DNA from 2 places in the Janthinobacterium sp. BJB301 genome. Region 1 is predicted to be linked to the other one. Evidence: predicted binding sites of a transcription regulator. Region 1 holds the regulator's gene; the other holds the start of a gene.
The links. The regulator FNR, encoded in region 1, switches genes on or off when oxygen is low (the NO sensors DNR and NnrR bind a similar motif). The targets are predictions, from matches to a motif close to TTGATNNNNATCAA.
Positions count from the first base shown of each region.

Region 2: the regulator FNR is predicted to act here: its motif matches at 1,809-1,822, upstream of CSQ91_RS20845 (glycine-rich domain-containing protein).

Region 1 is NZ_PDZJ01000004.1:58,640-68,914, forward strand. It holds gene ccoN (cytochrome-c oxidase, cbb3-type subunit I) at 1-515, shown strand, start outside; gene ccoO (cytochrome-c oxidase, cbb3-type subunit II) at 531-1,145, shown strand; gene CSQ91_RS22305 (cbb3-type cytochrome oxidase subunit 3) at 1,147-1,350, shown strand; gene ccoP (cytochrome-c oxidase, cbb3-type subunit III) at 1,343-2,263, shown strand; gene ccoG (cytochrome c oxidase accessory protein CcoG) at 2,266-3,648, shown strand; gene CSQ91_RS22320 (FixH family protein) at 3,751-4,275, shown strand; gene fnr (fumarate/nitrate reduction transcriptional regulator Fnr) at 4,279-5,037, opposite strand; gene CSQ91_RS22330 (response regulator) at 5,287-8,361, shown strand; gene CSQ91_RS22335 (TOBE domain-containing protein) at 8,433-9,200, opposite strand; gene CSQ91_RS22340 (sulfate/molybdate ABC transporter ATP-binding protein) at 9,241-9,951, opposite strand; gene modB (molybdate ABC transporter permease subunit) at 9,960-10,275, opposite strand, start outside.
Region 2 is NZ_PDZJ01000003.1:325,511-335,785, forward strand. It holds gene CSQ91_RS20840 (CHASE domain-containing protein) at 1-1,749, shown strand, start outside; gene CSQ91_RS20845 (glycine-rich domain-containing protein) at 1,939-2,685, shown strand; gene CSQ91_RS20850 (hypothetical protein) at 2,773-3,012, opposite strand; gene CSQ91_RS20855 (hypothetical protein) at 3,255-3,617, opposite strand; gene CSQ91_RS20860 (hypothetical protein) at 3,730-3,990, opposite strand; gene CSQ91_RS20865 (SDR family oxidoreductase) at 4,075-4,992, opposite strand; gene CSQ91_RS20870 (CDP-6-deoxy-delta-3,4-glucoseen reductase) at 5,005-6,030, shown strand; gene CSQ91_RS20875 (MFS transporter) at 6,110-7,381, shown strand; gene CSQ91_RS20880 (DUF1345 domain-containing protein) at 7,420-8,085, shown strand; gene CSQ91_RS20885 (HPF/RaiA family ribosome-associated protein) at 8,275-8,652, shown strand; gene CSQ91_RS20890 (GGDEF domain-containing protein) at 8,913-9,878, shown strand; gene CSQ91_RS20895 (DUF5610 domain-containing protein) at 9,880-10,275, opposite strand, start outside.

The DNA of each region.
Region 1 (10,275 bases):
TGAAATTCATGATCGTCTCGCTGTCGTTCTACGGCATCGCCACCTTCGAAGGTCCGATGATGTCGATCAAGACCATCAACTCGCTGTCGCACTACACCGACTGGACCGTTGCCCACGTGCATGCGGGCGCCCTGGGCTGGGTGGGCTTCATCACCATGGGTTCCATCTACTACCTGCTGCCGCGCCTGGCTGGCCGCACGCAGATGCACAGCACGCGCCTGGTCGACGTGCACTTCTGGGTGGCCACCATCGGCATCGTGCTGTACATCGCCGCAATGTGGATCGCCGGCGTGATGCAGGGCCTGATGTGGCGCGCGGTCAATCCGGACGGCACCCTGACCTACACCTTTGTCGAGAGCGTGAAAGCGACGTATCCGTACTACGTGGTGCGCGTGGCCGGTGGCCTGCTGTACCTGTCGGGTATGTGCATCATGGGCTACAACACCTGGATGACGCTGCGCGGCAGCAAACTCCCCGTCGCCCGCATTCCGGAACTGAACGCGGCGCACGCCTGATAGGAGCGAAAGCAAATGAAATTTTCACATGCATGGATTGAAAGAAACCCCTGGCTGCTGATCGCCCTGGTCACGGTGGTGATCAGCATCGGCGGCGCCGTCGAGATCGTTCCCCTGTTCTTCCAGAAGAGCACGACGGAACCCGTCGCCGGCCTGAAACCGTACTCGCCGCTGCGCCTGGCGGGCCGCGACATTTACGTGCGCGAAGGCTGCTACAACTGCCACTCGCAGATGGTGCGTCCGCTGCGCGCGGAAACGGAACGCTATGGCCACTATTCGGTCGCCGGCGAATTCGTCTACGACCGTCCGTTCCAGTGGGGTTCCAAGCGCACGGGCCCCGACCTGGCCCGCGTGGGCGCGCGCTACAGCGACGAATGGCACCGCACGCACTTGAACAACCCGCGCGACGTGGTGCCCGAGTCGAACATGCCGTCCTACCCCTGGCTGGCGAAGACCAAGCTGGTGCCTGACGAGATCATGCCGAAGATGCGCGCCCTGAAACGCCTGGGCCAGCCGTACAGCGATGAAGAGATCACCGCCGGCCCCGCGCAGCTGCAGGACAAGACGGAAGAAGACGCCCTGGTCGCCTATCTGCAAGGCCTCGGTACATTAATCAAAACAAGGAATTAGCATGGCAATCGAAAACCTGTTTGACAGCGCCAGCAGCGTCATGACGGTGGTTTCCTTTACGACGTTCGTGGGCATCCTGTGGTGGACGTTCAGCCGCAGCAACAGCGACTTCGACGCGGCGGCCCGCCTGCCGTTCGCCGACGACGCGCTCGACTATCCGGCCGAAGCCGAAATGACCCTGGCGAAGGAGCATAACCATGGCTGACTTTACCAATGGCTTCTGGAATATCTACATCATCGTGCTGTCCCTGCTGGGCATCATCGGCTGCGGCGTGCTGCTGTACTCGCAGTCGAAAATCAAAGTGGTCGAGGGCGCCCCCGCTGACGGCACCACGGGCCACGTCTGGGACGAGGACTTGAAGGAACTCAATACGCCGATGCCGCGCTGGTGGATGTGGTTGTTCTACATCACCATCGTCTTCTCCCTGGCGTACCTGTTCCTGTATCCGGGCCTGGGCAACTATGCCGGCAGCCTGGGCTGGAAATCGACGGGCCAGTACGAGGAAGAACTGAAGAAGGCGGAAGCCGACTACGGTCCCCTGTTCAACAAGTACCTGAGCCAGGACTTGAAGACGGTGGCCGCCGATCCGCAGGCGCAAGCCATCGGCCAGCGCCTGTTCCTGACCTACTGCGCGCAATGCCACGGTTCGGATGCACGCGGCAACAAGGGCTTCCCCAACCTGACCGACAAGGACTGGCTGTATGGCGGCGAACCCGACATCATCAAGACCACCATCCTGCACGGCCGCAATGGGCAGATGCCACCGATGGGCGCCGCCCTGGGCTCCGAAAAGGATGTCGAGAACGTGGCCCATTATGTGCTGAGCCTGTCCGGCTCGACCTCGGATCCCGTCAAGTCCGTGCTGGGCAAGGCCAAGTTCGGCGCCTGCATGGCCTGTCATGGCGCCGATGCCAAGGGTAACCAGATGCTGGGCGCGCCGAACCTGACGGACAAGACCTGGCTGTACGGCGGCAGCGCCGATACCATCATGGAAACCGTACGCAAGGGACGCAGCAACACCATGCCGGCCTTCAGCGATTTCCTCGGCGAATCCAAGGTACACGTGCTGTCGGCGTATGTCTGGAGCCTGTCGAATCCGCAGGCACCCGCAAAGTAAAAATGGAACCTCAAGTCATCAAGATGTATGCGGCCCGCGAGCAAATCTACCCTCGCGAGGCCAAAGGACGCTACGCTACCTGGCGATGGGTATGCGTATGGCTTACCCAGCTGGCGTTCTACGGCTTGCCGTGGTTGACCTGGAATGGCAGGCAAGCCCTGCTGTTCGATTTGACCACGCGCAAGTTCTACATTTTCGGCGTCGTGCTGTGGCCCCAGGATTTCATCTATCTGGCGGCCCTGCTGATCATCTGTGCGTATTTGTTGTTCCTCGTCACGGCCATTGCCGGGCGGGTGTGGTGCGGGTTCTCCTGCCCGCAAACGGTATACACGGAAATTTTCCTGTGGGTCGAACGCCGCATCGAGGGCACGCGCAGCGCGCGCATGGCCCTCGACAAGCAGGGCCCTTCCGTGCGCAAGGCCTTCAAGAAGACGGCCAAGCACCTGGTATGGGGCGCCATCGCCCTGTGGACGGGCTTTACCTTTGTCGGCTACTTCACGCCGATCAAGGAACTGGCGCAGTCGGTCACCACCCTCAATTTCGGTCCCTGGGAATGGTTCTGGGTCTTGTTCTACAGCCTGGCAACCTACGGCAACGCGGGCTGGCTGCGCGAGCAGGTGTGCAAATACATGTGCCCCTACGCGCGCTTCCAGAGCGCCATGTTCGACCAGGACACGCTGATCATCACCTACGATGCCAAGCGCGGCGAACCGCGTGGCGCCATGAGCAAGAAGGCCGGCAACAACGACAAGCTGGGCGATTGCATCGACTGTACCCTGTGCGTGCAGGTGTGTCCGACCGGCATCGATATCCGCAACGGCCTGCAGTATGAATGCATCGGCTGCGCCGCCTGCGTCGATGCCTGCAACAGCGTGATGGACAAGGTCGAGCGGCCGCGTGGCCTGATACGCTACAGCACCGACCATGCGATGGAAAACAACTTCAATTCGAAGCAGATACGCCAGCGCGCCATGCGCCCGCGCGTCTTGATCTACACTTCCATCCTGGCCCTGATCATCATCGCCGTGTGTACCTCGCTGGCCCTGCGCACGCCCCTGAAAATGGACGTGATCCGCGACCGCGGTTCGATGGGACGCGAAGTGGAGGACGGCATGATCGAAAACGTCTACCGCCTGCAGATCATGAATACGTCCGAGCAAAGCCAGCATTTTAAAATCAGCGCTTCCGGCTTGCCGGGCCTGACCTTGCTGACGCGCGAAGAAGTGACCTTGCAGCCGACGGAAACGCTGGGCTGGCCGATCCGCCTGCGCGTGCCGCACGGCGTCGGCGAGAAGGGCTCAAACAAGATTGCGATCGAATTGCAATCGCTGGACGATCCATCGCTGCATGTGCGTGAAAGCGCGGTATTCATCGTGCCACGTTAACAAGGAAAGGCGGACGGGGACCGGGTGCCCTCGCCGCCGCCACGAAGTTGCAGGAAGGCCGGTCCCCATGCGGGGACTGGCTGATTAAACAGGAGAAATATCATGTCCGACAGTCTGAAACTGCAAGCACCCGTTGCACCGTGGTACAAGCATCGCTGGCCATGGCTGCTGATGATCGGTCCCGGCCTGTCCGTGGTCGTCGGCAGCTTCATGGGCTATATCGCGTTTACGCAGCCCGATGCGCTGGTGGTGGGCGATTATTACAAGCAGGGCAAGGCGATCAACCAGGATTTGAAGCGCGACACGATCGCCAGCGACCTGGCCATGGATACGCGCCTGTCATATGACGTGGCTGCAGCGCGCCTCAGTGGTTCCGTGCACAGCTTCGGCAAGGCCTATCAGGCGCCTTTGCTGCTGCACCTGGCGCATGCGACCCTGCCGGAAAAGGATATCAAGCTGCTGGTGCAGCCCGATGCGGCCGGCAATTTTTCCGTAGCACTGCCGATGCTCGAACGCAGCCGCTGGCAAGTGCTGGTGGAAAACGACAAACGCGAGTGGCGCCTGTCCGGCATCTGGACCTGGCCCCTGCAACGCAGCATCGCGCTACATGCGGACGAGGAACTGTAAGTCTTATTTGCAGACGTCCGTGCCGGCCGTAATGGCTTTCAACTTGGCCGGCTGCAGGATTTCGATCTCGCGGTTCGAGACGCGCAGCCAGCCTTCCTTCTTGAATTTCGACAATAAGCGGCTGACGCTTTCGATGGTCAGGCCCAGATAGTTACCGATTTCCTCACGCGACATGCGCAACTGGAAATTGCTGCCCGAATAGCCGCGTGCTTCATAGCGCGACGCCAGGTTGACGATGAAGGCGGCAAAACGCTGAGTCGCCTGCATATTGCCCAGCAATAGCATGACGCTTTGCTCGCGCGTGATTTCCTGGCTCATCATGCGGTGGAAATGACGCAGCAGGGTCGGCATATTGCCCAGCAATTGTTCCAGGCTGGAAAACGGAATTTCACACACTTCACTGTCTTCCAGCGCCACCGCATTACAGTGGTGGCGGTCGGCGCTGATGGCATCCATGCCCAGCAGTTCACCGGCCATCTGGAAACCCGTCACCTGCTCTTCGCCACCCGGATTGATCTGGTAGGTCTTGAAGTGCCCGAGGCGGATCGCGTACAGATTCTGGAACGAGTCGCCGATGCGGAACAGCGAGGCCCCACGCACGATCTTGCGGCGGCGGCCGATGATCTGGTCCAGCCTATCCATGTCGCCCACATCGAGGCCCATCGGCAGGCACAATTGATGCATGCTGCAGGTCGAGCATCGTGCACGCAACGCCTCCACGTTCACGGTGGGCAAGGTGGGAGTGAGTAGCGCTTCAGTCATGTCGGTACCTTTTAGAAAATGCAACAACAAGTTTACTGCATACAGCTGCATACAGGGTTGCCGTATGCCAATTTCACCGTAAATTCGGCGAATAAACGACGTCCAGCCTTTAATTATATGGCAACATCGTCAAAAGCCCATACGGGGCGGGCAATTTGCGCGGCGGCGCTTGCCAAGCTGGGGTATTGATAGGAAAATTCCTGACAGCATTATCTGCCGCCTGTGCCGCCCGGCACTGAAAAGGAAATCATGAAGCCTCTCGGCATTAAAGCAAAAGTCGCGCTGGCCACCAGCCTGACCTCGATCGCCATGATCGCGCTGGTCACCATGATCCAGGTGCAGCACATGCGCGACGACTTCACCCGAGTACTGCTGAGCCAGCAGTCATCGCTGATCAGCCGCACCGCTGCCGAGCTCGACGACAAGCTGGGCATGCTGCTGCAGATTGTCACCCTGACGGCCAGGCAGCAGCCGCCGGAACTGATCGCCCAGCCCGCCAAACTGCGCGAATACTATGCGCGCCGCTCGATGCTGGTGCTGTTCGACGACGTGCTGGTGCTCGACGCGCATGGCGCCATCGTGGCCGACATGCCGGAAGTGACGGGGCGCGCCGGCATCAACGTCGCCGAGCGCGAGTATTTCCAGACCGTCCTGCGCACGCGCCAGCCCATGATTACCGAGCCGATGCTGGGCAAGTCGAGCGGCATGCCCATCGTGCAGATGGTGGCGCCCGTGCTGGCCGCCGATGGCCAGGTGGCCGGCGTGGTGATCGGCGTGCTGCGCCTGTACAAGGACAATCTGCTGGGCCGCCTGCGCTCGGAAAAGATCGGCAAGAGCGGCTATTACTTCATCCTCACGCGCGGCGCCGTGCCGCGCTACGTGCTGCACCCCGATACCAGCCGTTTGCTGCAGCCGCGCAAGCCGAACGCCAACCTGACGACCACCCAGCTGCTGAAGGAGGATGGCGAAGGCAGCATGGTCAGCACCAACAGCCGCGGCATCACGGCCGTCAACAGCTTCAAGCGCCTGAAATCCGTGAACTGGCTGCTGGCCGCCTCGCTGCCCGTCGAGGATGCCTTCGAACCGTTCGATGGCGTACTGTACCGGCTGGTGCTGTGGAGCATCCTCGCTTCGCTGCTGGCCGCCTTTGTTCTGGGCTTGGTCACCGTACGCCTGCTGTCGCCGCTGGTGCGCCTGCGCGACACCCTGCTGGCCCTGCGCACCAGCGGCAGCCGTTTCACCCCCGTGCCGGTACAGCAGCGCGACGAGATCGGCGAACTGACGGAAGCGTTCAACGGCCTGATGAGCGAACGCGACCGCCTTCAGCAGGAACTCGAAGCGCGCGCGGCGGAGCTGGAGCAGGAACGCGACCGGGCCGAGGCGGCCAACCGTGCCAAGAGCGATTTCGTGGCCAACATGAGCCATGAAATCCGCACGCCCCTCAATGCCGTGCTGGGCATGGTGTATTTGCTGGGCAATACCAGGCTCGACACGGAACAGCGCAAGTACCTGACCATGGTCAGAGTGGCGGGCCAGTCGCTGCTGGGCATCCTCAACGATGTGCTCGACTATTCGAAGATAGAGGCGCGCCGCATGGAATTGTCGCCCGTCGAATTCGACCTCGACGAAGTCATGAATACCCTGGCCACGACGATGACGATGAATGCGGGCGAAAAGGAGCTGGAACTGGCCATCGCCGTCGAGCCCGACGTGCCGCGGCGCCTCGTGGGCGACGCCCAGCGCCTGCAGCAAATTCTCGTCAACCTGGCCGGCAACGCCATCAAGTTTACCGAGAGCGGCGAGGTGGTGGTGGCCGTCAGTCTGGCCGAGAGCGAAAACGGGCGCGCCTGGCTGCGCTTCGAAGTGCGCGACACGGGCATCGGCATGACGGAACTGCAGCAACAGCAGCTGTTTGCCGCGTTTTCACAGGGCGACCAGAGCATCACGCGGCGTTTCGGCGGCACGGGCCTGGGCCTGGCCATCAGCAAGCAGCTGATCCACATGATGGGCGGCGACATCGCCGTCGCCAGCAGCGAAGGCAAGGGCAGCCGCTTCTGGTTCAGCGTGCCCTTCGAGATGCTGGCGCAGCCGGCCGAAACGCGGCGCACGCCGGCCCTGGGCCAGCTGCGCCTGCTGGTGGCCGACGACAACCGCACCACGCGCGAACTGATCGTCAAGCTGATCGAGGCGTGGGGCTGGCTGGCCGACGAAGTGGACTCCGGCTTTGCCGCCATCGAACTGTACCGCGAACGCCTTGCGCAGCAGCAGCCGTATGATGTGGTGCTGGCCGACTGGCACATGCCCGTGATGGACGGACTGGCCACGGCCAAGGCCATCCGCCAGGCGGCCAGCGGCCAGCGCCAGCCCATCGTGGTGATGGTCAACGCCTTCGCCCGCAACCACCTGGAGGAAATCTCCAGCGCGGCCGAGGCCGATGTCGTGCTGATGAAGCCGATCACGGGCTCCAGCCTGTTCGATGCCCTGCACCAGGCGCTGATCGCCAAGAATGACGGCGGCGAGCAGCGCATCCTGCACCAGCCGCTGGGCACGGAACTGGCCGGCGTGCATTTCCTGCTGGTGGAAGACAATCATTTGAACCAGGCCGTGGCGCGCGGCATCCTCGAACACATGGGCGCCACCCTGGACGTGGTGGGCGATGGCTTGCAAGCCGTGGAACGGCTGCGCACGGAAGCGCTGCGCTACGACATCGTGCTGATGGACATGCAGATGCCCGTCATGGACGGTTTCAGCGCCACCCACATCATCCGCACGGAACTGCGCTTGAGCCTGCCCGTGATCGCCATGACGGCCGGCGTGCTGGCGTCCGAGCGCGAGCGCTGCATGACGGCCGGCATCAGCGACTTCATCGCCAAGCCCGTGGTGGTGGAAGAGATGATGGAAGTCATCCTGCGCCACCTGCCCAAGCGCCCGCAAGTGCAGGCGGCCGAGCCGGTACGCGTCGCCGATGAAGAAGTGTTTTCCATGGCGCCGCTGATGCGCGTGATGGGACGCGACGCGAAGGGGCGCGGCGTGCTGCGGCGCATGGTGGAAGACGCGCTGAACAAGGGCATGACGCCCGTGCGCGACGCCGAAACAGCGTTGCAATCGGGCCGCCACAGCGACGTGGCGCGCATCCTGCACGGCGTGCGCGGCTCCGTGGGCACCCTGGGCACGAAACGTCTGATCCGCGCCGCGTTCGCCACCGAGGAAGCCATCGACGCGGGCCGCCTGGACGAGGTGCCGGCGCTGCTGGCGCACACGGCGCAGGAACTGGAACAAGCGCTGGCGGCGGCGACGGATTGGTTGTCGCGGTTGAAGGATTAAGCTCGTTTGAACCCAAGAGATAAAGGCCGGGGTCGTACCCTCAGGGTACGCCCCCAGTCCTTGCTTTGGGTTTAGGCCGGCACGCCCAGAATCACGCTGGATGCCTTGAAGATCGCCGTCACGCTGCTGCCGATGGCGATGCCCAGGTCGGTGCTGCTCTGGTTGGTGATGATGGCCGCAATCGTGCCGCCGCGCGGCAAGTCCAGCACCACTTCCGTGTTGACGGCGCCCGTCTGCACCCGCGTGACGGTGCCGGCCAGCTGGTTGCGCGCGGAAAAGCGCGCGCCTTCGCTGTCCGCCACAAGGATGATGGACGAGGCCTTGATCAACGCAAACGCTTCCGCTCCCGGCACCAGGCCCAGACTTGCGCTGCTGCCTTGCGTGACGATGGCGACGATCTGCTGGCCGCCGGGCAATTCCAGGGTGACTTCGTCGTTGACGGCGCCCTGTTTCAGTTCGGCCACCTTGCCCAGGAATTGATTGCGTGCCGTGGTTTTCATGGCCATTCTCCGTATGAGTAAAAGATCGTCGGCGATACCTTCCGCCTGGCTGCCCAGCTGGCGCAGGTAGCGGGCATGCTCACGCTCGATGATGCGGAAATTGTCGACCAGCTGGCGCCCCCGCTGCGTCAGCCGCGTGCCGCCGCCGCCCTTACCGCCCGTCAGGCGCTCGACCAGCGGCTCGCCGGCCAGGTTGTTCATCGCGTCGATGGCGTCCCAGGCCGCCTTGTAGCTCATCTTCACAAGCTTGGCCGCCTGCGTGATGGAGCCGCATTCGGCGATAGCGCCCAGCAATTCCACCCGGCCGGCGCCGCCCAGGTTTTCTCCGCCCACCGTCATCCATACCGAGCCTTGCAAGCCGATTTCCGCTGCCGCTGATTTATCCAATGCGTTCACCCAATGCCATGTGTTCTTCCCTGTTATCGATCTGTCCGTCGCGCAAGTACAGCACATGCTCGCCCAGGATGCGCGCATCTTCCGGATCGTGTGTGATCAGGATCATGGGTACGTCCAGGCGCTGCTGCCATTGGCTCAGTTCCAAACGCATTTTGACACGCAGGGCCGGATCGAGGGCGGCAAACGGCTCGTCGAGCAGCAGCGCGCTGGGCTCGGCCACGAGCGCCCTCGCCAGCGCCACCCGTTGGCGCTGGCCTCCGGACAACTCGTCGGGAAACTGGTGCGCCAGTTCCTGCAAGTGGAAGGCGGCTAGCCAATGCTCGACCTTCTGCAATTTTTCGCGCGCGCGCGGATTGAACCAGCCCCGCGCCAGGCCAAAGCCCACGTTCTGGCGCACCGTCAGGTGCGGGAACAGCGCGTAATCCTGGAACAGGTAGGCGACATTGCGCTGCTGCGGCGGCAGGTTGATGCCGGCGGCGGCATCGAACAGGGTGCGCCCGTTCAGGCGGATATGACCCGCGTCAGGCGTGAAGAGTCCGGCAATGGCTTTCAGGGTCATGCTCTTGCCTGCGCCGGACGGGCCATACATGGCGATGCGCTGGCTATCGGACGTGCATTGCACTTGCATGTCGAAGCGGCGTTTGCCGGAGCGCAAGGTGGCGCGAATGTCGAGGTCGAGTTGCATAGGCGTCATCATAGCCGTCATTTGTGCGCGATGCGCCCGGGCGCCAGGCGGCCAGCCGACAACAGCACCACGATGCAGACAAAGGAGATAATCAGGACCAGCGTATTGGCCACGTCATCCTGGCCCGCCTGCACGGCTTCATACACGGCCACCGACAAGGTCTGCGTCTTGCCGGGGATGCTGCCGGCCACCATCAGGGTGGCGCCGAACTCGCCCAGCGCGCGCACGAAGCCCAGTAGCACGCCGGCGAGGATGCCGCGCCAGGCCAGCGGCAAGGTCACGCGGAAAAAGATCGCCAGTTCCGAAATGCCCAGCACGCGGGCCGCCTGCTCC
Region 2 (10,275 bases), on a different contig from region 1:
CTGTCGATCGAAAGCGATGCCAGCGAAGAATTCAACAATCTGGCGCACAACACCCAGAAAAACATCGAATCGCGCACCAAGTCGTATGCCAACCTGCTGCGCGGCACGGCCAGCCTGTTCCAGGCCAACGAACACGTGAGCCGCGAGCAATTCCACCGCTACGTGGCAAACATCTCCCTGCAACAGAACTACCCGGGCGTGATGAACCTCAATTACAGCCAGGAACTCGACGAGACGCAGCGCGCCGCCTACGAAGCGGCCATGCGGCGCGACTATCCGCCCGGGCGCGACGGCTATCCGGCGTTTGCCATCCACCCGCCCGGGCCGCGCGCCCAATATTCCGTGCTCGTATACATCGAGCCGATCGCCAGCGCCCCGGAAAAGTATGGCCATGACATCGCCTCGCGCCCCCAGATCGCGGAAGCGCTGGCGGAGTCGCGCGATTCCGGCCGCATCAGCAATTCCGGCGTGCCCGTGCCGATGGACGGCCGTCCCCAGCTGACGGGCATGGCCATGCGCCTGCCCGTGTACCGCTTCGGCATGCCGGTCGATACGGTGGAACAGCGGCGCGCGGCTTACCAGGGTTCCGTCGGCATCGGCTACGACCTGGTGACGATGATGCGCAGCGCGCTGGCCGACATGCCGGTACGCAACGTCCGCCTGACCCTGTTCGATATCGGCCCGCAGGCGCTGCAACAGCGGGAGGTGCCGCTGCAGTTGCCGCACGACATGCGCCCCATCTTCGACAGCACGGCGGCGGGCATGCATGCGCCATGGTGGCAGCCCGGCAGTTCAGGCCGCTACCTGAGCAGCACGCTGCTGATCGAGCACAATGGCCGCGCCTGGCAAGCGCTGTTCAGCGTGCGCAAGAGCGACCTGTATTCGCGCTTCGACGCCTTCCTGCCGTGGCTGGCCCTGCTGATCGGCTTTGCCAGCACCATGCTGCTGTATGTGCTGTTCCACACCCTGGCGTCGTCGCGCCGGCGCGCCATCCAGATGGCGACAGGCATGACGGAGGAATTGCGCGCCAGCCAGATCCGCCTGCAGCTGTCGCACCAGAAACTGCGCCGCCTGGCTGCCCACGCCGACCAGATCAAGGAAGAAGAGCGCAAGCGCATCGCGCGCGAAATCCACGACGACCTGGGGCAGAACCTGCTGGTGCTGCGCATCGACGCCGACATGCTGGCCTCGCGCACGCAGCGCCGCCACCCGCGCCTGAACGCCCGCGCGCGCTCAACCCTGGAGCAGATCGACGCCACCATCAAGAGCGTGCGGCAGATCATCAACGACTTGCGCCCTACCGTGCTGGACCTGGGCGTGAATGCGGCCGTCGAATGGCAGGTGGCGCAATTTCGCCAGCGCACGGGCATCGCCTGCGAAGTGAGCGAAAGCCATGACGACATTTGCCTCAGCGACCAATGCGCGACGGCCCTGTTCCGCATCCTGCAAGAGTCGCTCAGCAATATTTCCCAGCATGCGAATGCCAGCCGCGTCCAAGTCAAATTGGAAAAGTGCCGCGATACGGTGTCGATGAGCATCAGCGACAACGGCGTGGGCGCGGCCATCGACGGGCGCAACAAGCTGGGCTCGTTTGGCCTGGTGGGCATCGAAGAACGTATAAAGTTGCTGGGTGGTACTTTCTACATTGAAAGCAGCCCCGGCGCCGGCATGAGCGTGCATGTCAGCGTGCCGCTGGGCGCGGACGCCACCGCGTTTCCCTACCAGGAAGAAAGCCGGGCCAGCAGCTGAGCGGCGCGCGTTCCGCATGAAACAAGCTCAGCTTGCGTATTTTGTAATTAGATGCAATATTGATGTAGAACAACTTAGCGCCTGCCCGCCATCGGCCAGGCATTCCCCGACTACTTGCCAGGAGTACACAGCCACCGCTTTCCCTTGTTTTACCGCAGTTCCCACAACGCTCTTTACCAAAGGACATTCATGGATACGAACGACAGTTTCAAGGCAATTGCCGATTTGAATTTGGACGCGATCAAGGTCAAGCTGATGCACCGGGAGTCAGGCGAAGGATGGAGCCTCGAGAAGGCCAATGCGGTGGAATTCGAATACCGCCGCTTCCTGATCCTGATGAAACAGTTTCCGCAGGAAGAAACGGCGCCGCTGATGGACGTCGATACCTTCTGGCACTACCACATCCTCGATACCCTCAAATATGCGGCGGATTGCGAACAGGTGTTCGGCTACTTCCTGCATCACTTCCCATACATCGGCTTGCGCGGCGAAGACGACGAAGCGGCGCACCACCGCGTGGGCGAACGCATGAAGCAGTTGTACGAGCAGACATTCGGGGAAGATTATCTCCGCGCGGAGACGGCATATTCGGGACGCGCCGTGCAGGCGGCATTTTCCAGTGCGGCGGTACAGGCGACGGCATTTTCCAGCGCGGCCGTGCAGGCGACGGCGTATTCGGGGCGCGCCGTACAAACGGCGTTTTCCAGTGCCGCGGTACAGGCAACGGCGTATTCTGGCCGGGCCGTGCAGACGGCTTTTTCCAGTGCTGCGGTGCAAGCGACCGCGTATTCGGGCCGCGCCACCGGTGCTGCCCAGACCGCATTTTCCAGCGCGCCCGGCAAAGTGGCCGCAGCGCTGGTCGAGTCATCCCCGACTGGCCTGGAAACAGGGCGCTTCTATACGGATCGTCCGACGCTGAGCCCGGACACGCAATAGAAAACGGGAAGGTAGGTATGGCTGCCGCACGCGGCAAGCTTGACTAACGCAGACGGCACCTCTCAGTTTGCCGTCTGTCAGGCGCTCTTAGGCAGCCATCAACTCGCGCAGTTCACGAATGCTGAAATCGCTGATTTCATGCATGCGGATGAGGATCGTGGCGCCGATCGGCAAGGTGTTGTGACGAATCTTGCTGATGACCGGTGGCGCCACTTCCAGTGCTCGCGACAGGGCCGCATCGTTCTTCAGTTGCAGCTTGTCGATGATCGCATCGAGGACGCGATTCGGGTTGTAGGTAGGCAAAGAGGTAATTTGTTTGAGAGACATGATCGAAAATCCGTACTTGTTGTATTAAGGCAAAAAGAAACCGAATGTCTCTTCTGCAATAATTCAGGGTAAACACACTAAAAAGCGCCATCACTTATGCGGCTTTTACGCCGCAAACAATATAATACACGCTATTGTTGATTTTTGCGTAACTTAAAGCAAAATTGTGATAATTGAAGAGAATTGACGCACTTGGAATGTGCTAGAGGATAACTCAAATTGAAAAAATTTGCTGCACGTCATCAATTTTTACGATGAGCAACACCGCTATGCATGAGCCAGGCTATGGCCATGAGGGTGCTCAGGCGGGCCATTTCCGCTGATAAATGCCAGCCTTGCACAGCCACGCCGGCCGGGGTGGCAAGCGGGCAAGTGCCCGGAATGGCATCCACGCGGCACCAGGCCAGTTGCCGGCGGATTTCATCGGGAGGCGGCGGCGGCTGCAGCGCGCGTTCGCGCCGGCGCATATAGGCGCGTACCTGTTCCTTGCTGGGGTGACTCGTAGCTCGCATGGCTCGCTCCTGCTGACGGGAAACAACGTCACGCTCATTGTGGATGCCGAGCCCGCCACAAGAGCCCAGACGCGTGACGACATTGCTCACCATATCGCCAGCGTGCCATGGCACGTTTGCGCTGCATCAAATGGCCGGGCCCCGGCATTGCGCCGAAGCCCATGTTGCGCCATGGCCAGGCGGCCAGAAGCCCAGTGATCCGTTCTTATTTCTTTTGCTGGCGCACGCGCTGCTGCTGTTTTTCCTGCGTTTGCTGGCGATTCTGCTTGCGCTCGAATAAGGTGACCGCATCCTTCTTGGCTTGTTCGACGGTACGCATTTCTTCATGGGCATCGTGCGGGACAAAAAATTCGGCGTCCTGCGCCGCCACGACCAGCTTGATGGCGGCGTCGTCGTCGAGGTCATACAGTTCCGTCAGGACAGTGGTGACCTCGTCCAGGTATTCTTCGTAAGTGAGGGTGCTCATGCGGTAGTCCTTAAGTGAATGGCGCACCGCCGGAACGGCGCGCTGCGCGCCGGCCCAGGAAAAGTGCGCAGATAACCGGCCATTTTACCCGATGCCGGCCCCGTCGGCAGACAGCGACCGCAAGGCATCGGCCACGCGCGCGTAGCGCAGGCGCACGCCCAGCTCGCGCTTGATGCGCGTATTGTGCAAGCGGCGCGATTCGGACATGAATGACAGCAGCATCGGCGTGACCACCTGCTGCAGTTCGGCGCGCGGCAGACGCGGCGGGCGCGGCAAGCCGAACGTGTCGGCCACGGCATCGAAATACTCCGCCATTTTGAGTTCGCTGTCATCGCTGGCGTGATACACGCGCCCCGGCCTGCCCCGCCACAAGGCCCGTTCGATGATGCGCGCCAGGTCATCGGCATGGATATGGTTGGTGTATACATCGTCATCCGCGGCCAGGGCTGGCGTGCCCTCGCGCAGGCGCTTCAGCGGCAGGCGGTCATCCGCATAGATGCCGGGCACGCGCAGGATGGCCACGCTGGCGCCGCGGCGCGCGCCCCAGCCGCGCAAGACCTGCTCGGCATCGACACGCCGATTCGCGCGCGCATTCGCCGGCGCCGTCGGCCGCGTCTCATCGACCCAGGCGCCGCCGCAATCGCCATACACGCCGCTGGTACTCACATACACCATGCGTGCGTGCTCGGGTAAAATGGCGGCCAGATTGCGCGTGCGCCGGTCCAGCAAGCCCGACGACCGGGGCGGCGCCAGGTGCACGATCATCGTCGCCAGTCCCGCCAGCCGTTTCAGGCTGGCGCGCTCGTCGAGGTTGGCCACGATGGGCACGGCGCCGGCCGCCCGCAGCTGCGCGCAGCGCGCCGGCTGGCTGGTGACGGCAAAGACGCGAAAGCGCGTACGCAGCAAGGGCAGCAACCGCATGCCGACGTCGCCGCAGCCCAGGATCAGCAGGCGCGGCAAGCCTGACGGCTTGCGCAAAGAGTGCATTAACATATTTTTCATCTCAAGGATTGTATGACTTTTCAAGTTACTGTTCAGCCCAGCGGCCACCAGTTCAGCTGCGAAGCGGACGAAACCGTGCTGGCGGCGGCGATACGCGCCGGCGTCGGCCTGCCATATGGCTGTAAAAATGGCGCCTGCGGTTCCTGCAAGGGCAAAGTGGTGTCCGGCACCGTCCAGCACAAGGCGCACCAGCAGCGCGCCCTGACGCCGGAAGAGGAAGCGGCCGGCTTTTCCCTGTTCTGCTGCGCCACCACCAACACCGACCTCGTCATCGAAGCGCGCGAAGTGGCGGGCAGCAGCGACTACCCGATCAAGAAAATGCCGTCGCGCGTGACCACCATCGAAAAAGTCGCGCCCGACGTCGTCGTGCTGACCCTGCAGTTGCCAGCCAGCGAACGCCTCAACTACCGCGCCGGACAGTATATCGAAATCCTGTTACGCGACAACAAACGCCGCAGCTACAGCATGGCCAGCGCGCCCGCCGATGGCGGCCCGATGACCCTGCACATCCGCCACCTGCCGGGCGGCCTGTTCACCGACCAGGTGTTTGGCAGCATGAAGGAGCGCGACATCCTGCGCTTCGAAGGCCCGATGGGCACTTTCTTCCTGCGCGAAGATTCCGACAAGCCCGTCGTGCTGCTGGCCTCGGGCACGGGCTTTGCTCCCTTGAAAGCCATCGTCGAGCACATGATCAACGAGCAATCCACGCGCCCGATCACCCTGTACTGGGGCGGCCGCCGTCCGCACGATCTGTACATGGATGCGCTGTGCCGCCAGTGGGCCGCCGACTTGCCGCAGTTCACCTATGTACCCGTCGTTTCGGACGCGCTGCCGGAAGACGCGTGGGAAGGCCGCACGGGCTTCGTGCACCAGGCCGTCATCGCCGACTTGCCCGACATGTCCGCGTATCAGGTGTATGCCTGCGGCGCGCCCGTGATGGTCGATGCGGCCCACCGCGACTTCGTGCAACTGTGCCAGCTGCCAGCCGACGAGTTCTACGCGGACGCCTTCACCACGGAAGCCGACCTGGCCAAGTAAGCATCCAGACAGCGGGGTGCTGCTGGCGCGGCATCCGCTGCCGCCACCGCTCCACCCCGTCGTGTCCTGGAAAGTATTCATGTCTCTCGCCTCTGCCGGCAACGGCTTCAGTATCCTGCGTCACCGCAACTTCGCCTTTTATCTTTCCGCACGCGTGCTGGGCACGGTGGCCGTGCAGATGCAAAGCGTGGCCATCGGCTGGCAGGTGTACCAGATCACGGGCAGCCTGTTCGACCTGGGCTTGATCGGCCTGGCGCAATTCGCCCCTTTCCTGGTATTGATTTTGCCTGCCGGCCACGTGGCCGACCGCTATAACCGCCGCAATATCATCGCCTGGTGCCTGGCGGCGCAACTGGCTTGCGCGCTGGCCCTGCTGGCGTTCACCTTGAGCGGACTCTCCATCGTCTGGCCCGTGTTTGCCGTGCTGGTGCTGTTCGGCAGCGCGCGCGCCTTCATGATGCCGGCCACGCAAGCCGTGCTGGTCAACATGGTGCCCACGCAACATTTCAGCCGCGCCGTGGCGCTCAGTTCGTCGAGCTCGCACGTGGCCATCATCCTGGGGCCTACCCTGGGCGGCTTGCTGTATTACTTCGGCCCCAAGGTGGTGTATCTGATCTCGTCCGCACTGCTGGTCGTGTCCGTCCTGCTGATGCGCGCCACCACGCCCGCGCCGCAAGTGGTCAAGCGCGAACCCGTCAGCTGGCATACCCTGCTCGAAGGCTTGCGCTTCGTCTGGTCGAAACCCATCGTACTGGGCGCCATTTCGCTCGACCTGTTTGCCGTGCTGTTCGGCGGCGCCACGGCCCTGCTGCCGGCGCTGGCGCACGACGTGCTGCATATCGGCCCCAGCGGCCTGGGCTTGCTGCGCACGGCGCCGGGGGCCGGCGCGGCCCTATGCTCGATCGCGCTGGCCATCTTCCCCATCACGCGCCGCGTGGGCGCCTGGATGTTCGGCGGCGTGGCCGTCTTCGGCCTGGGCACCCTGGTGCTGGGCAGCACCAGCTATTTTCCGCTGGCGCTGGCGGCGCTGTTCCTGATGGGCGCCGGCGACATGGTCAGCGTCTACATCCGCCACCTGCTGGTGCAGTTCGAGACGCCGGACGAGATCCGCGGCCGGGTCAGCGCCGTGAATGCCGTATTCATCGGCGCTTCGAACGAACTGGGCGAATTCGAATCGGGCCTGACGGCCGGCTGGTTCGGCCTGGTACGCGCCGTGCTCTTCGGCGGCGCCGCCACCCTGGCCGTGACGGGTATCTGGGCCGTGATGTTCCCCGTGCTGTCGCGCATGGACCGCTTCCCCCACCACGAGAAGGAAACGGCCGCCAGGACGGCCACCACGGCAAGCGCATAAGGTCTAAGATGCGCTATCGCCACTGACGAACCCGTACCATGAAAATCACGCTTCCGTTCCACAGCTTCATCCGCAGCCGCCCCCACCTGAGCATGGCCACGGCCATCGGCGTGGCGGCAGGCCTGCTACTGCCCGCATCCTGGCAACAGATGACGCGTTTGCTGACGGCGTGGAACGTGGCCGTCTGGTTCTATCTGGCGACGATGGCCTGGATGATGATGCGCGCCAACCATCACAAGGTGAAAGCCATGGCGGCGCGCCAGGACGAGCGGGCGGCAACCGTCCTGTCGGCCCTGTCCGTCGCATCCGTGATGAGCCTGGTGGCCATCGTCTCGCAGCTGTCCTCGATGAAAGACATGGCGCCGGACGAGCGCGCGCTGCACTACGGCCTGACGATCCTCACCCTGGTCGGTTCCTGGTTCCTCGTCGGTACCCTGTTCTGCTTTCATTACGCCCACCTGTATTACCAGGCCGACCCCGCACTGCGCCCCCTGAAGTTTCCCGACGACGAACAAGACCCCGATTACTGGGATTTCCTGTATTTCGCCTTCACCATCGCCGTGGCCGTGCAAACGTCGGACGTTTCCGTGCAGACGCGCATGATGCGGCAGATCGTGCTGGGACAATCCGTGCTGAGCTTTTTCTTCAACCTGGTCGTGCTGGGGCTGTCGATCAATATCGCGGCCGGCCTCATCAATGGCTGAGGGTAAATAATTTCGTAGTGGAAACTTGACCTGGCTGAAGGGTTAAGCCCATCTTAATCGTGCGCACCCTCTTGAAATACTGGAAAGAGGAGTAAGATAAGTTCCATGCACGAGGTCATGTGCATGAGGCAGCAACCAGGCCGCATCACGCCTGAGATGGGTTTTTTTTGAATTGACAGGAGTAAGCATATGCAAATCAATATTCATACCGACAGCACCATCGCCAACACCGCTGGACTGAACGAACATGTGCAATCCGTACTTGAAAGCGCACTGAACCGCTTCCGCGACAACCTGACCCGCATCGAAGTCCACATCAGCGATACGAATGGCCCGAAAGGCGGCGCCGACGATATCCGCTGCGTCATGGAAGCACGCGTTGCTGGCTATCAACCGATTGCCGTGACCGAACAGAACGCCACCGTGCATCAATCCGTTGCCGGCGCCACCGATAAACTGAAACGCGCCATCGATAGCGCCCTGGGCCGCCTGCAAGACAGCAAGCGCCACGCCACCGGCAAGAATGCCGTGATCGATACGGCCGAAGCGGAAGAAACCGCCGAGTAACTCCCCACCCGCAGGATTTCCAGAGACTGAGGCAGCCGTTCAAGGCTGCCTTTGCACATCTGCCCCCGCAGTTCACGCGCAGCAACATCCATACTAAAACAGCAAGTGTTCCAGCGTATTAACGCGGCAATGAAATAATTGTCGTATTTCTCACAGTAAGTGACCTCAAGCAAGCCTTTGCCGTTACAGCCAAGGCTGCTTTACGCTATCATGAAGATACCGGCACCCTGCTCGCGCGCCGGCTTTTTGAAAGTGTGATTGTGGAACAGATCGGCAACTTCGGCGCTTCAGGCTGCAACATCGGCGATTTACAGCTATTTCGCGATGGGGCGGATAGCCAGACGGCTGCCATGCTGGCGCCCTGCCCCGTCATGCGCCTAGAAGCGGGCGAAGCCATTGCCGATACGCAAGGCGCCAGCCTGTACATCGTCCTGCGCGGTTCGCTGGCCGTGGCCGCCGACACCCACACGGGCATGGATGACGGCACCGTCAGCAAGGTCTTGCCCGGCGAAAGCGTGGGCGAACAATCGGTGCTCGATGAAGCGAGCAACCTGGCCGCCATTTCCGCCCTGGAAGAAACCGATTTGCTGGTAATCGACGCGGCCATCGTCTGGGAATTGATCGAGCAGTCGAACGGCCTGGCGCGCAACCTGCTGCGCTTGCTGTCCTTCCGCATCCGCGCCGCCAACGCCCTGCTGCGCCGCCGGCAGAAACTGGGCGAATTCTATCGCCAGCTGTCGATGGTCGACAGCCTGACGGGCTTGTACAACCGCGCCTGGCTGACGGATTTACTGCCGAACATGATCGTCACGGCCCACGCCAGCGGCTCTCCGCTGTCGCTGGTAATGATCGACCTCGACCATTTCAAGCGCTTCAACGACACGCACGGCCACCAGGCGGGCGACCAGGCATTGCGCATCGCCGCGCAAGTGCTGGGCGCGGCCCTGCGGCCCACGGATTTTGCCGTGCGCTACGGTGGCGAGGAAATGATGGTGATCTTGCCCGATACCAACGAACACGTGGCCCTGCGGGTCGCCGAGCGCCTGTGCGAGCGCATGCAGCTCGCCGTCATCTTCGCCGACATGCGCAGCGCCTTGCCGCACATCACGGGTTCCTTCGGCGTGGCCAGCCTGGCGGCCGAACAGGACGACCATGCGCTGATCGCCGCGGCCGACGCGGCGCTGTACCGGGCAAAAGCCTCAGGCCGCAACCGCGTCATGCTGTAATTCAGGCAGCCTTGCTGTCGGCCGGCTTGGCGGCATCATCCTTCTTGCTGCTGTGCGCGGCGATGAAGTCCGCATAGCCTTTCTGCACCAGTTCATACGTCTTGTCGATATTGCCGGCGATATCGCCTTGCAACACTTTCAAGCCGCCGAGGATATCGCGCGCTTCCTTGAAGCCTTTTTCCATGCCGCCGCTGATGGTGTCCATGAACTTGCTCAGGGCCGTATCGTCGTCCATGCCGGGATTCTGTTTCTTGAACGCATCAAAAAACCCCGTCGACAGCGATACAATGCGGTTCGCCGTCGCTTCGGCGCTGTTATCCTGCGAAGCCGCGTTCTGGATCGCGTCCTCGCCGTACTGACCCTTCAGCGCTTCATTGATGTTGGTGATGGCCGTCTT